Regions from separate parts of the Pantoea trifolii genome, predicted to be linked through region 2. Evidence: riboswitches for the same ligand, from Rfam matches in the RefSeq annotation. Region 2 holds a riboswitch; the other holds the start of a gene.

Region 1 (7,609 bases), on a different contig from region 2:
CCACCAGTGACAGCAACTGCTGCGTTGCTGCGCGCCAGTCTGCGGCCTGGGTAATCGCACTCACCACCGCAATACTGCCCACGCCGGTAGCCAGCACTTCAGGCACGCGCGCCAGTGAAATACCGCCAATCGCCACGGTTGGCACATCCTGTAAACGCGACAGATGGCGTTTCAATTCCACCACGCCCTGCGGCGCAGATGGCATGTCTTTGGTTTGCGTAGGATAGATGTGGCCAAGCGCAATGTAAGAAGGGCGCAGCGCCAGCGCTCGATCCAGCTCGGCATCGTCATGCGTCGATAAACCCAGGCGCAATCCCGCCTCACGAATGGCCGCCAGATCGGCGACATCGAGATCTTCCTGGCCAAGGTGCACGCCATAAGCATGATATTTAATGGCTAAGCGCCAGTAATCATTGATAAACAGGCGTGCCCGATACTGTTTGCCAAGCGCAATCGCCTCGCGCACGGCATCTTCCACCTCATGATCTTCACAATCTTTGATGCGCAGCTGAATGGTGCGCACACCGGCTTCCAGCAAGCGCGCGATCCATTCCACGCTATCGACAACCGGATACAGCCCCAGTTTTGGGGCCGTGGCAGGAAAGGTGTCGGTCATACATTTTCCTCTTTAAGGGTATCGGCAGCGTGATAAAGCCCGCCGCCACGATTGCGGAAGGCATCTGACATTTGCGCCATACCAATCTCAATCGGCTGGGCTTCAGCCTGCTGGCGGGCGGCAAACTCGCGCACTTCCTGAGTAATTTTCATTGAGCAGAATTTCGGGCCGCACATTGAGCAGAAGTGCGCCACTTTGCCTGATTCCTGCGGCAAAGTTTCATCGTGATAGGCGCGTGCGGTGTGCGGATCGAGCGCCAGATTGAACTGATCTTCCCAGCGAAATTCAAAACGCGCTTTCGACATCGCATTGTCGCGGATCTGCGCGCCCGGATGACCTTTCGCCAGATCCGCTGCGTGCGCGGCGATCTTGTAGGTGATCAGCCCTTGCTTCACATCCTCTTTATTCGGCAAACCGAGGTGCTCTTTCGGCGTCACGTAGCACAGCATTGCGCAGCCGAACCAGCCGATCATGGCCGCACCGATGCCAGAAGTGAAATGGTCATAGCCGGGCGCGATATCGGTGGTGAGCGGGCCAAGCGTGTAAAACGGCGCTTCGTGACAATGCTCAAGCTGTTCAGTCATATTGCGACGAATCATCTGCATCGGCACGTGTCCCGGACCTTCAATCATCACCTGCACATCATATTCCCAGGCGATTTTAGTCAGTTCGCCCAGCGTATGCAGTTCGGCAAATTGTGCCTCATCGTTGGCATCCTGAATTGAACCGGGACGCAGGCCGTCGCCGAGCGACAGCGCCACATCGTAGGCGGCACAAATTTCACAAATCTCGCGGAAGTGCAGATAGAGGAAGCTTTCGGTGTGATGCGACAGGCACCATTTCGCCATAATCGAGCCGCCGCGCGACACAATGCCGGTCAGCCGGTTGGCCGTCATCGGCACATAGCGTAGCAATACGCCAGCGTGAATGGTGAAGTAGTCAACGCCTTGTTCCGCTTGCTCCAGCAGCGTGTCGCGGAAAATCGCCCAGTTGAGATCTTCTGCAATGCCGTTCACTTTTTCCAGCGCCTGATAAATCGGCACTGTACCAATCGGCACCGGGCTGTTTCGCAAAATCCACTCGCGCGTTTCATGGATGTAGCGGCCGGTTGAGAGATCCATCACGGTGTCTGCGCCCCAGCGCGTCGACCACACCAGCTTCTCCACTTCTTCTTCAATCGATGAACTCACCGCCGAGTTACCAATATTGGCATTTACCTTCACCAGGAAGTTGCGGCCGATGATCATCGGTTCGGATTCGGGATGGTTGATGTTAGAAGGAATGATGGCGCGGCCGCTGGCGACTTCCTGGCGAACAAATTCAGCGGTGATATTTTCCGGCAGATTAGCGCCAAAGCTGTGGCCCGGATGCTGCTGTAGCAGCACTTCACCGCGAATACGCTCGCGGCCCATGTTTTCACGCAGCGCAATAAACTCCATCTCCGGCGTGATGATGCCCTGTCGCGCATAGTGCAGTTGGGTAACCCGGCGACCCGCTTTGGCGCGGCGCGGTTGTGGCAGATATTCAAAACGCAGGTGATCCAAGCCTTCATCCGCCAGACGCTGCTGCGTGTAGCTGGAACTTAGCTGGCGGATAGTTTCACTGTCGTCACGTTCTTCGATCCAGTTGGCGCGCAGCCTGGCGAGTCCCTGATGCACATCAATAGTGGCTTGAGGATCGCCATAAGCACCGGCGGTGTCGTATACCGGCACCGCTTCATTCGGCTCATATTGCGGATGTTCTTTGCTGCCGCCGATATGTGTCGGGCTGAGCTGTATCTCACGCATCGGCACGCGAATATCCGCGCGGCTGCCGGTGATCCAGATACGTTTGGAGTTGGGGAAAGCGGTTCCCTGCAGGGAATCGATAAATTCTTGCGCCTGAGCGCGCTGTTCACGACGAGACGTTTTAGCAGACATAGCAAGTTTCCGGTAAAGGTTGGAAGTTGCTTGTCCAGAGTTCGGAAGGAGTAACAGCGACGATGCTGGGCGCCAGCTTGCAACGTGCTGATGATGTCTACTCTTGTTCCCTTCGCAGGTACTAACCTGATCAGGTTCCGCGGATCCCGAATTAACGGTCTCAGCCCCGGAGGGCACTCCGACAAGGTTGTGTTTTGTGGTTTAAGCTACTTTGCTTGCCATTTTGCACCTGGGCAGTGCTCGTGACCGTCACGTACTACGTGTACGCTCCGGTCCCTGCGCGCTGTCCGAGTGCAAACTGGCTGCGCACGCTACGCTTAAACCGCAAAATTTGGCTCTTCATGTTTTGAAGAGGCAATAAAAAAGCCCATTCAGCATAAGAGGGCTTTTCTTGAATAACAAGTTTTTTACAACTTCAGGATGTTAAGCCGGGCGGGCGATGACGCTGTCATTGGCCACCGGCGGGCGCGCCAGCTGGTGATCCCAGGCGAGCTGCACCAGCTTATCTTCCAGCGTAAAGCGCGATTCCAGCACTTCACCGACTTCGGAGAGCGCGGTTTGAAAATCCACGCAATTATCATCGTTAATCGCTTGCTGCAGATGGGTGTCGTAAAGCTGCATGATGCGATCGGTATTCGCCTCAAGTGCCGGATAAATCTGCGCGGCCACGATTAATGGGCTATCACCCTGCATCTCACTAATGATGTGTTCATACACGCTGAAATGGCCGGTAGACAGGTAATCTACCAGGTTGTGACAAAACGCATCCAGCGCCTGTTCATCCAGCGCAGTTAACGCATCTTTTTGTGGCTTCATGCCAATAAGCTCGTAGTAAGTGACGAGCAGCTGTCGACGGGCGCGCAGCCATGAATCCACCAATTCATTTCTGCCACCGACACGCTCTGTCAGGTTCTCTAACTGGTTAAGCATATGGGGCTCCAGGTAGGTTATAGTTGTTAATTACACACTTAATATTAGGATTTCAGCGTGCGATTTGACGCTAAGGACAACGATTAAGATGCAACGTGAGATCTCAAGCTTAGACGCTGGTTGGTGGGTTGTCAGCCATGAGCAAAAACTTTGGATGCCGCAGGGTGAATTGCCGCATGGCTTAGCCAGCGATTTTGGCCTGAACGGCAGCAACGGCATGTTGATTGGCGAGTGGCAGGGCGAGAATGTCTGGCTGGTACGCGAGTCGCGCCCGGACAGCATGGGCTCGGTGCGCCAACTGATTGATGAGGATGTCGGCCTGTTCCAAATCGCCGGGCGTGGCGTGCAGCTGGCGGAGTTTTACCGTTCGCATCGCTGGTGCGGCTATTGCGGCCATGAGATGCACATCAGCAAACGCGAATTTGCCTGCTTGTGCAATCATTGCCGCGAGCGCTATTACCCGCAAATTGCGCCGTGCATCATCGTGGCCATCCGTCGTGGCGATGAGATCCTGCTTGCCAATCATGCGCGTCATCGCAACAACATCTATACCGTGCTGGCAGGGTTCGTCGAAGTGGGCGAAACCTTAGAACAAGCGGTAGCGCGGGAAGTGATGGAGGAGAGTAACGTGCGGGTGAAAAACGTGCGTTACGTGACCTCGCAGCCGTGGCCGTTCCCGCACTCCCTGATGATGGCGTATATGGCGGAATATGATGGCGGCGATCTGCAACACGACGGCAAAGAGCTGCTGGATGCCGGTTGGTATCGCTATGACAATCTGCCGCTGTTACCGCCGCCCGGCACGGTGGCGCGTCGCCTGATTGAAGATACTGTTGCCCTGTGTCGCGCCAGCGCGGCGTGAAAATGCTACACTGCCGGCCTTAGCATGAGAGAGCCCATTATGAGTGAACTGAAGAACGATCGTTATCTGCGCGCCCTGTTACGTCAGCCGGTAGATGTCACGCCGGTATGGATGATGCGACAAGCTGGGCGCTATTTGCCGGAGTACAAAGCCACGCGCGCTGAAGCCGGTGATTTTATGTCGCTGTGTAAGAATGCTGAGCTGGCGTGTGAAGTCACGCTGCAACCGCTGCGTCGCTATGCGCTGGATGCGGCAATCCTCTTCAGCGATATCCTCACCATTCCGGATGCGATGGGACTTGGGCTCTACTTTGAGACCGGCGAAGGCCCGCGTTTCTCCAACCCGATCACCTGTCGTGCGGATGTCGACAAACTGCCGGTGCCGGATCCAGAGCATGAACTCGGTTATGTGATGAACGCGGTGCGTACCATTCGTCACAACCTGAAAGGCGAAGTGCCGCTGATCGGTTTCTCCGGCAGCCCGTGGACGCTGGCAACCTACATGGTTGAAGGCGGCAGCAGCAAAGCCTTCACAAAAATCAAAAAGATGATGTACGCCGAGCCGCAAACCCTGCACAAATTGCTGGATAAGCTGGCGGACAGCGTGATTCTTTATCTCAATGCGCAGATCAAAGCTGGCGCGCAGTCGATCATGGTGTTCGATACATGGGGCGGCGTGCTGACCGGACGCGACTATTGCGAATTCTCGCTCTATTACATGCATAAAATCGTCGATAGCGTGCTGCACGAGAACGAAGGTCGTCGCGTACCTATTACGCTGTTCACCAAAGGTGGCGGCCAATGGCTGGAAGCGATAGCCGCGACCGGCTGTGATGCGCTGGGGCTCGACTGGACCACCGATATCGCCGATGCGCGTCGTCGCGTAGGTGACAAAGTGGCGCTGCAGGGCAACATGGATCCTTCCATGCTGTATGCACCGCCTGCGCGCATCGAGCAGGAAGTAGCCGGGATTCTTGAAGGTTTTGGCGCGGGCGAAGGCCACGTGTTTAACCTGGGCCACGGCATCCATCCAGACGTACCGCCTGAGCATGCCGGTGCGTTTGTAGAAGCGGTGCATCGTCTGTCACGTCCTTATCATCAGGGCTGATGGTGGATTTAGCCGCACTACGCCAGGAACAGTTGCAACGCGCTGCTGATGTGGTGCGGCAGGATGATTTCGACGTGCTGCCGCCGCGTTTTATTGGTGGCGCCGACGTAGGTTTTGAACAGGGCGGTGAGATCACACGCGCTGCTCTGGTCATCCTCGAGTATCCATCCTTAACGCTGGTGGAACATCGCATTGCACGCGTGGCCACTACCATGCCGTATATTCCGGGCTTCTTATCCTTCCGCGAAATGCCGGCACTGCTGGAAGCCTGGCAGCAACTCTCCCACATGCCCGATCTGCTGTTTGTTGATGGTCACGGTATTTCCCATCCGCGTCGGCTTGGCGTGGCGGCGCATTTCGGATCGCTGGTGGATGTGCCTACCATTGGCGTAGCGAAGAAGCGTCTATGCGGGCGTTTTGCTGAGCTGGACGCTGAGCCAGGCAGCCGTCAGCCGCTGCTCGACAAAGGTGAGCAGATTGGCTGGGTATGGCGCAGTAAAGCGCGCTGTAATCCGCTGTTTATCTCGACCGGCCATCGGGTCAGCATGGATAGCGCCTTGCATTGGGTGGAAGCCTGTACCGCAGGCTATCGTTTGCCGGAACCGACGCGTTGGGCGGATGCTGTCGCCTCTGGACGCCCGGCCTTTCTGCGCTGGCAAAATACGCCTTAACGCTGTTTGTGCCCGGCTTTTGCGGTACACTGCCGCCAGCTAACCTATTGAGAGTAAGTTTGATGTTACAGAATCCCGTCCATTTGCGTCTGGCGAAGCTTGAAAGCTGGCAGCATATGACTTTCATGGCCTGCCTGTGCGAGCGTATGTTCCCCAACTATTGGGCTTTCTGTCAGCAGACCGAATTCGCCGATCCGCAACTCTATCGCCGCATCCTCGATCTAATCTGGGAAAGCCTGACGGTCAAAGATGCCAAAATCAATTTCGACGGTCAGCTGGAGAAATTTGAAGCGGCGATCCCTGATGGTGACGATTTCGAGGTTTACGGTGTGCATCCGGCGATTGATGCCTGCGTGGCATTAAGTGAACTGCTGCATGCACAACTCAGCGGCGAAACGCTGGAGCACGCCATTGAAGTCAGCCGTACATCGATCACCACCGTGGCGATTCTGGAAATGACGCAGGCCGGTCGCGAAATGACCGACGAAGAGCTGCGTGGAAATCAGGCGGTAATCGATGAATGGGACCTGCAGTGGGAGATTTTCCGCCTGCTGTCGGAGTGCGAAGAGCGCGACCTCGAATTGATTAAAGGCCTGCGTGCAGACCTGCGCGAAGCGGGAATCAGTAACATCGGTATACTTTTTCAGCAATAAGGCAAGAAAACGTGACTTCAGGCCCGAATTACCGCGCCTGGAGGCTTCACATCGGCCCCCTGTCTGGTCTACATTTGGGGGGCTGAAAATTGTGGCTATCGGTGCGTGCCGGCTGAACAAGGCCTGAGAAGGGCTTTTCCCTCGCACTCGTTGCTTAGCAAGCGATAAATACACTTTAAGGATAACTTATGAACAAGACTCAACTGATTGATGTGATCGCAGAGAAAGCTGACCTGTCTAAAACCCAGGCTAAGACTGCGCTGGAATCTACCCTGGCTGCGATCACTGAGTCTCTGAAAGAAGGTGATGCTGTACAACTGGTTGGTTTTGGTACTTTTAAAGTGAACCACCGCGCTGAGCGTACCGGTCGCAACCCGCAGACTGGCAAAGAGATCAAAATTGCAGCGGCTAACGTGCCAGCGTTCGTTTCAGGCAAAGCTCTGAAAGACGCTGTTAAGTAAGTTTCCGCATTGCGGTTTAGCTTTAAAAGAGGGGGCGTTAGCGCCCCTTTTTGTTGCCGGGACCTGCCATGCTGAATTCAATTCCTCAGCGCGTGTGCGCCCTGTTATTCGGTGCGCTACTTACGGGCTGTAGCTCCACTCCTGATCTTCCTGCCTTTACGGCGAGCGGCTATCTGGCCGACCGCGGCACCGTGCGCATCTGGCGCAAGAATAGCGACCATCAAGTGGTTCATCTGCGAACGGTCTTCACGCCCTTTAATGGCGATGCGATGGAAACCACTGATTACAACTGGCAGCAGCAGAAGCTGATTAGCGTCGAACGACGCGTCGCGGGTGCACAGCCGGATGATGTCACCTTACGCTTCGATCATCAGGGCAATCTCAATTTCA
Region 2 (7,609 bases):
AAACCGACCATGACCGAACTGGCGCAGATGCCGGTAAGCTGGATTCCGGCGGTGCTGGCGCTGTTTGGTTTGGGCATGATCATCGGCAACATCGCCGGTGGTCGTCTGGCCGATCGCGGCATTGAAAAGACCATTCGCATTTTGCTGATTTGGTCATTTCTGGTGCTCAGCGCCTTCGTGTTTGCCGCGCACTGTGCGCTGGCAGGCGCCATCAACGTGATGCTGGTGGGCACCATGGTGGCGCTGGCAGCGGTGCTGCAGATCCGTTTGATGGATGTCGCCGGTGATGCGCAAACCATGGCGGCGGCGATGAACCATTCGGCGTTTAACCTCGCCAACGCACTGGGCGCGTGGCTGGGCGGCGTGACCATTTCCGCTGGTTTAGGATGGCAATCCACCGGTTGGGTGGGCGCGATTCTTGCGGTGTTGGGTCTGCTGATTCATACGGTGGCGATGCGCGATGCACGCCGTAAATCGATTACCTTTGCGCACGAAAGCCATTAACACGTTAAGGTCGCCATGGATGGCGACCCAACAAATCACGCCAACTTCTGCTGCAAAAACGCCATAAACACCCGATTGATCTCACTGCGTTGGCGATGCTGCGGATAGAGCGCATTGAGATGCAGCGAGGTCGGTTGCCACTCTTCTAACACCGTCACCAGCTCACCGCTTGCCAGCGCCGGTGCCACGATAAACTCCGGCAACAGAATCAGCCCCAATCCGGCCACCGCCGCGTCACGTAACATTTCCCCGTTATTACTCACCATCGGCCCATGCACGCTAATCACTTTGCGCTGGTCGCCGTTAAACAGTTCCCAGCCGGTTTGGCTTTCGCGTCCGTAGCGTAAACACAAATGCTCGCTCAATTCTTCTGGCGTACGCGGCGCTCCTGCGCCTTGCAGGTATGATGGGCTGCCGCAAATCACGCGGCGAAACTCGCCCAGCCGCTTAGCGATCAGGCTCGAATCGGGCAGCGTACCGATGCGGATCGCCATATCAAATCCTTCGCCGACCATATCGACATGCCGATCCGCCAGCTCAACCTGAAACTGCAAGCCCGGATGCAGGCTAAGAAACTCGGCGATAAACGGCGACAGATGGCTGATACCAAACGACATCGGCACGCTCAGGCGGAAGCTGCCTTGCAGCACTTGCCGACGCCCCGATACCGCCAGTTCGGCTTCCTGCACATCATCCAGAATGCGCTGCGCGTGCTGCGAAAACAGCTGACCGTTATCGGTCACCGAAAGCTTACGCGTGTTGCGATTCAGCAGCCGCGCGCCGAGCGACTCCTCCAGCGCGGCGATGCGGCGACTGACATACTGCTTCGACAGCATCAGCTGTTCAGCGGCGGCGGTGAAGTTACCGGCTTTGATCACGGCTACATAAATGCGGAGATCTTCAATCTGCATATTGTCCACTTATCGGTGACAGTCATTGTCATTATCACGCATTGTTAGGCAGATCAGTTTACGTATACTTATCTGCAACGGGAAGGGCAATCGCCCCCCAACAGCAAATTTGAGGAGCAGACCATGATTGAACAACGCCTGTCAGAACAACGCGGAGTGGGTGACCACGGTTGGTTGAATTCGCATCATACGTTCTCTTTCGCCAGTTATTGGGATCCAAAACAAACCGGCTTCTCAGACTTGCTGGTGATCAATGATGACCGCGTTGCACCGGGTCGCGGCTTTGGTGCGCATCCGCACAACAACATGGAGATCATCTCCTATGTGCTGGAAGGCGCGCTGGAGCATAAAGATTCTATGGGCACCGGTTCGGTGATTGTGCCGGGTGATGTGCAGCTGATGAGCGCCGGTAGCGGCGTTACGCACAGCGAGTTTAACCACTCGAAAACCGACAATGTGCACTTCCTGCAGATCTGGATCGTGCCTGGCGAACGCAATTCGCCTCCGGGTTATCAGCAGATTTCGGTGGCGGAAAGTGACAAACGCGGTCAGCTGCGTCTGATTATTTCGCCGGAAGGGGAAAACGGATCGCTTAGCGTGCGTCAGGATATCCGCATTTATGCCGGACTGTTCGACGGTGTTGAGCAGCAAACCCTCGCGCTGGATGCCGATCGTTACGCCTATATTCACGTGGCACGCGGCAGCATCGAAGTGAACGGCGTGAAGTTTAAAGAGGGCGACGGCGCACGTGTACGCAACGAAAGCGTGCTGGAGTTTGCTAACGGCGAAGATGCGGAAGTGCTGGTGTTTGATTTGCGTCCGCTGGAAGTGAATCATCCGCAGCGTTAATGATTAAAAAGCGGTCAAAGAGCAGTGCGAGCCATCGCGCTGCTTTTTTTTATGCGCGATCACAGCGGTTGTAACACTTTTTCTTAACATTAATTGCAGTGATTAAGATCGCAATAATTATTTCCATACTCTCTTTAATAGTTAGCCAATGAACCTAAGCATCACGGCTTAACATGAAGAGGGCAGCATGCAAGAAAAAATCCCCGGAACGCGCTGGTATCGCGTCATCGCCCCGATTCTCATCACCTGCATTGTCTCATTCATGGATCGCGTCAATATCAGCTTTGCGCTGCCTGGCGGTATGGATCAGGATTTGGCGATCACCAGCCAAATGGCTGGCGTAGTAAGCGGTATCTTCTTTATTGGTTATCTGTTTTTACAGGTGCCGGGCGGACGTATCGCGGTGAATGGCAGCGGCAAACGCTTTATCGCCTGGTCGTTGGTAGCGTGGATGGTGGTGTCGATCGCCACCGGTTTTGTCACCAATCACTATCAGCTGCTGGCGCTGCGTTTTGTGCTGGGGATTTCCGAAGGCGGCATGCTGCCGGTGGTGTTAACCATGGTCAGCAACTGGTTCCCGGAAAAAGAGCTGGGTCGCGCCAACGCCTTTGTCATGATGTTCGCGCCGTTAGGTGGCATGTTTACTGCGCCGATATCGGGTTACATCATCAATGTGCTGGACTGGCGCTGGCTGTTCATAATCGAAGGCCTGCTTTCAGCGGTGGTGCTGCTGGTGTGGTGGCTGGTGATCGCCGATCGTCCTGAAGAGGCGCGCTGGTTACCGGCGCGAGAAAAGGAGTATTTGCTGCGCGAACTGGCGCGCGAAAAGGCTCAGCATCTGCAAAAGGAACCGGTCAGCAAAGCGCCGTTGAAAGCGGTGTTTCGCAACTCGGGCCTGATGAAGTTAGTGGCGCTCAACTTCTTCTATCAAACCGGCGATTACGGTTACACGCTGTGGCTGCCGAGTATCCTGAAAAATCTCACCGGTACCAACATGGCGGGCGTTGGTCTGCTGGCGGCGATTCCTTTTGTCGCGACGGTACTCGGCATCTACGCTATTTCGTGGTTAAGCGATCGCACCGGCAAGCGCCGTTTGTGGGTGATGGTGTCGCTGTTCTGTTTTGCCGCTGCCTTGCTGGCATCGGTGGTGCTGCATAATAACGTCGTCGCCGCCTATATCGCGCTGGTGGTGTGCGGCTTCTTCCTCAAAGCGGCAACCAGCCCGTTCTGGTCGATTCCCGGACGTATCGCTGCGCCGGAAGTGGCGGGTAGCGCGCGTGGCGTGATCAATGGCTTGGGTAATCTGGGTGGATTCTGCGGACCGTACTTAGTAGGGATCATGACACTGCTGTATAGCCAAAACGTGGCGATCTGCTGGCTGGCGGGTTCACTGGTGATTGCGGGAATCTTTACGCTGTTACTGCCGAAAGCGTGCGATATCAATCCATCTGAAACGCGCCGACATATGAAAAGTAATCATTTGATGAGTGTGAAACATTAAGTGAAGCGAGGCTGGCACTATTCTGAATATTAATAGTAGAAAGTCAGATTAAATAAAAAGGGAGCGCCTGATGAGGTGCTCCCTTTTTAATGCATTAATCAATCGACAGATTGTGAATAGCCAGCGCAGCGCGCGCGGCTTCTTTACCTTTCTTAATGAAATGCTCGGTATAGAAGTTTTCGATAACATCAACCGGCTGGAAATTATGCGGCGTTAATGACACGGAGAACACCGGCACGTTGGTGGTCAGCTGCACATTCATCAAGCCATCAACCACCGCAGCGGCAACGAAATCATGGCGATAGATACCGCCGTCAACCACCAGCGCCGCGCAGACAATCGCATCGTATTTACCGGTTTCAGCCAGACGCTTAGCCAGCAGCGGCATTTCAAATGCGCCAGGCACTTCCAGCACTTTTAATTCCGCTTCAACGGATTGATCGGCTAATTCTTTTTCAAATCCCACCAGGGCATTATGGACAATTTCTTTGTGCCAGCCGGCTTTAATAAATGCAATTTTAATATTCTTCATGGATATTCCGACATCACCTGTAATTGGTTCTTGCGCATAAAATAATGTGTTTGTATACCATATGTTACGTTTGTGATCCACAAAGCCCAGGTAGCGATAAATGCCTTGCTGCTTATTTCCCTGTAAACCATCTGGTTATTCCGCGCTTGACGGCGACCATCGCCTGCAATACAAATAGACGCGTCGGGGGAGTCTCGCCAAAGAGACTGAGAGGCTAATAGCGCACTGCGCGGCTTAGCGACCCTTTGAACCTGACCCAGTTGATACTGGCGTAGGAAGACTGACAGTCTTGTTCATTGGGCTGTCTGGCGCTCAGGCTAGCTTGATGGTTGCGCCATTTCCCTTCTCCTGTATCTGCGGGTCTCAGCTAACACTGAGAGGCCGATGTGAATTCCCCCTTTTTGAACATCCCGGAACCGGCGCTGTGAGCCGCTGGAGCGTGCTCGGCTGCGGCGTGGCGGGCTTGTGCGTGGCTACGTTGCTGGCGGAACGCGGCGAAGACGTCGAGGTGATTGGCGATGACGCGCGCCGCCCGGCATCGTGGTTTGCTGGCGGCATGCTGGCACCCTGGTGTGAAGCCGAAAGTGCGCCGCGCGACGTCATCACCCTTGGACAACACGCCGCCGCATGGTGGCAACAGCGCGTCAGCAGCGTAAAGCATCAGGGCACGTTGGTGGTTGCGCCGCCGCGCGATAGCCAGGAACTCAACCGTTTCGCCCGTATGACCGAGCAGCACCAATGGGTCGATCCCGCCGACATCGAACCGGCGCTGGAAGGGCGCTTTGCACGCGGTCTGTTTTTCGCCGGGGAAGCGCATCTCGATCCGCGTCTGGCGTTGCAGGAGATGCGAGACACGCTGATCGCACGCGGCGTACCATTCAACAATCGTGCGCCGAGCGGCCAGATTATCGATTGTCGCGGCATCCACGCCGCGCCACAACTGCCGCGCCTGCGTGCGGTGCGCGGCGAAATGCTGATTCTGCACAGCGAAGACGTGCAGTTTTCCCGCCCGATTCGTCTGCTGCATCCGCGTTTTCCCTGCTATCTGGTGCCGCGACGCGGCGGCCACTTTATGCTCGGCGCCACCATGATCGAGAGCGACGACGCCAGCGCCATCAGCGCGCGCGCCATGATGGAGTTGCTCAGCGCCGCCTACGCCATTCATCCGGCTTTAGCCGAAGCGCGCGTCATTGAGAGCGGCAGCGGGCTGCGTCCGGCTTATCCGGCGAATCTGCCGGAAATCCACTATCACAACCACACCTTTTATCTCAACGGCATGTATCGCCACGGTTTTCTGCTGGCACCGATGCTGGCAGAGCAGCTGATGCAGCGTCTTTCTGGGGAACTTAAAAATGAACATTCAGCTTAACGGCCGCCTCATCAGCACGCAGGCAAACAGCCTGAGCGAATTGCTGATCGAGCAGCAAATTGACGCGGCCTGCGTCGCCACCGCCTACAACGGTGCGTTTGTGCCAAAAAGCCAGTACTACACGCAGCTGCTGGATGAAGGTTGCCAGCTTGAAGTGCTGTCACCGATGCAGGGAGGTTAAGCGATGTTTTACGATTTTGACCCGCAATCGCGCTTCCTGCTCGGCACCGCCGGTTATCCTTCGCCCGCCATTTTGCAGCAGGCGATTGCCGCCTCCGGCACCGACATCATCACCGTCAGTTTACGGCGCGAAGGCGCGGCGGGCGCGGCTTTCCGTGAACTGCTGACCGGCCTCAACATCCGCGTGTTACCCAATACCGCCGGTTGTCACACGGTGAAAGAAGCCGTCACCACCGCGCACATGGCGCGCGAACTGTTCAACACCGCGTGGATCAAGCTGGAAGTGATTGGTCACGCCGACACGCTGCAGCCCGATCCTTTCGCGCTGGTGGAAGCCGCGCGCATCCTCAGCGCAGAGGGTTTTCAGGTGTTTCCTTACACCACTGAAGATCTGATCGTCGGCGAAAAACTGCTGGCGGCGGGCTGCGAACTGTTGATGCCGTGGGGCGCGCCGATTGGTTCCGGTCAGGGTTTACGTAACATCGACGGCCTGCGTGCCATGCGCGCGTGGTTCAGCGACATTCCGCTGATCATTGATGCCGGCATTGGCGCGCCGTCGCAGGCGGCGCAGGCGATGGAGATGGGCTTTGATGGCATTCTGCTCAACACCGCCGTCGCCAAAGCGGGCGATCCGATCGGCATGGCCAACGCCTTCCGTCTGGCGATTGAAGCCGGGCAAGCCGCTCGCGCTGCCGGACTGATGGAGAAGCGCGATATGGCCGCTGCGTCCACGCCGATTTTTGGCCTGGCAAATCTGAGTTGAGGCAGGCAAATATGCAACGTTATCAACGCCAGATGATGCTGGCGGAAATCGGCGAAGCAGGGCAGCAGAAGCTGCTCGACGCGCGCGTGCTGGTGGCGGGCGCGGGTGGATTAGGTGCCACGCTACTGCCGCAGCTGGTGGGCGCGGGCGTCGGCCATATTCGGCTGTATGACGACGATGTGGTGGCGCTGCATAACCTGCATCGGCAAACGCTGTTTACTGAGCAGGATATCGACCAGCCCAAAGTGCTGCGCGCGCAACAGGCGTTGCATCAGCGTAATTCGCAAGTGCAGATTGAAGCATTGCAGCAGTCGCTGAGCGCCAGCAACGTGCAGCAGGCGCTGGCGGGATGCGATCTGGTGATCGACGCCGCCGATAACTTTGCCGTCACCTACCAACTTTCGGATGCTTGCATGAAGGCGGGCATGCCGCTGATCAGCGCCTCGGTGCTGGGACGGCAAGGTTACATTGGCGGATTCTGTGGCGGCGCGCCGAGCTACCGCGCCGTGTTCCCGCGTTTGCCGTCATCGGCGGCGAACTGCAACACCGCGGGCGTGATGGGCCCAGCGGTGGCGACGCTTGGCGCGATGCAGGCGCAGATGGCGCTCAGCGTGCTGCTGGAATTGCAGCCATCACCGCTCGGTTGTCTGGTGAACTGCGACTTCGTGAACTGGCATTTTCGCCCGTTCCGCTTTGATGATGCGGAAGAGCCGGAACATGCAGTGCCGTTTATCGACCCGTCAATGCTTGCCGCCGATGACTGCATTGTCGAGTTGCGCAGTTGTGAGGAAGCGCCGGTCAGCGTGGCGGATGGCGTTGAGCGCATCTTGCCGCAGGCGATTGCGGCATGGCAGCCGCCCGCCCAGCAGCGCATCGTGCTGGTGTGCGCCAGCGGCATCCGCGCCGCGCAGGCCGCTAGCGCGCTGGCGCAGCGCGGATTTCTTCAGCTGGCGATTCTGGCGGCCAATCGCCCATGAATCAGGACATTCTCTTCAACCAT

What was found. Region 2 has a riboswitch for thiamine pyrophosphate ahead of NQH49_RS19995 (FAD-dependent oxidoreductase). Riboswitches for the same ligand answer to the same signal wherever they lie in the genome.
Region 1: linked by a shared signal. The riboswitch ahead of thiC (phosphomethylpyrimidine synthase ThiC) and the one ahead of NQH49_RS19995 (FAD-dependent oxidoreductase) in region 2 are both predicted to bind thiamine pyrophosphate.

The regions. Positions count from the first base shown of each region.
Region 1 is NZ_JANIET010000001.1:285,427-293,035, forward strand. It holds gene thiE (thiamine phosphate synthase) at 1-616, opposite strand, end outside; gene thiC (phosphomethylpyrimidine synthase ThiC) at 613-2,535, opposite strand; TPP riboswitch at 2,626-2,726, opposite strand; gene NQH49_RS01285 (Rsd/AlgQ family anti-sigma factor) at 2,959-3,465, opposite strand; gene nudC (NAD(+) diphosphatase) at 3,554-4,327, shown strand; gene hemE (uroporphyrinogen decarboxylase) at 4,367-5,434, shown strand; gene nfi (deoxyribonuclease V) at 5,437-6,105, shown strand; gene NQH49_RS01305 (YjaG family protein) at 6,168-6,758, shown strand; gene hupA (nucleoid-associated protein HU-alpha) at 6,947-7,219, shown strand; gene NQH49_RS01315 (DUF1481 domain-containing protein) at 7,288-7,609, shown strand, end outside.
Region 2 is NZ_JANIET010000002.1:127,776-135,384, forward strand. It holds gene NQH49_RS19970 (MFS transporter) at 1-504, shown strand, start outside; gene NQH49_RS19975 (LysR family transcriptional regulator) at 540-1,415, opposite strand; gene NQH49_RS19980 (pirin family protein) at 1,539-2,264, shown strand; gene NQH49_RS19985 (MFS transporter) at 2,452-3,765, shown strand; gene NQH49_RS19990 (6,7-dimethyl-8-ribityllumazine synthase) at 3,860-4,297, opposite strand; TPP riboswitch at 4,473-4,592, shown strand; gene NQH49_RS19995 (FAD-dependent oxidoreductase) at 4,722-5,666, shown strand; gene thiS (sulfur carrier protein ThiS) at 5,650-5,847, shown strand; gene NQH49_RS20005 (thiazole synthase) at 5,851-6,609, shown strand; gene NQH49_RS20010 (HesA/MoeB/ThiF family protein) at 6,621-7,586, shown strand; gene NQH49_RS20015 (ABC transporter ATP-binding protein) at 7,583-7,609, shown strand, end outside.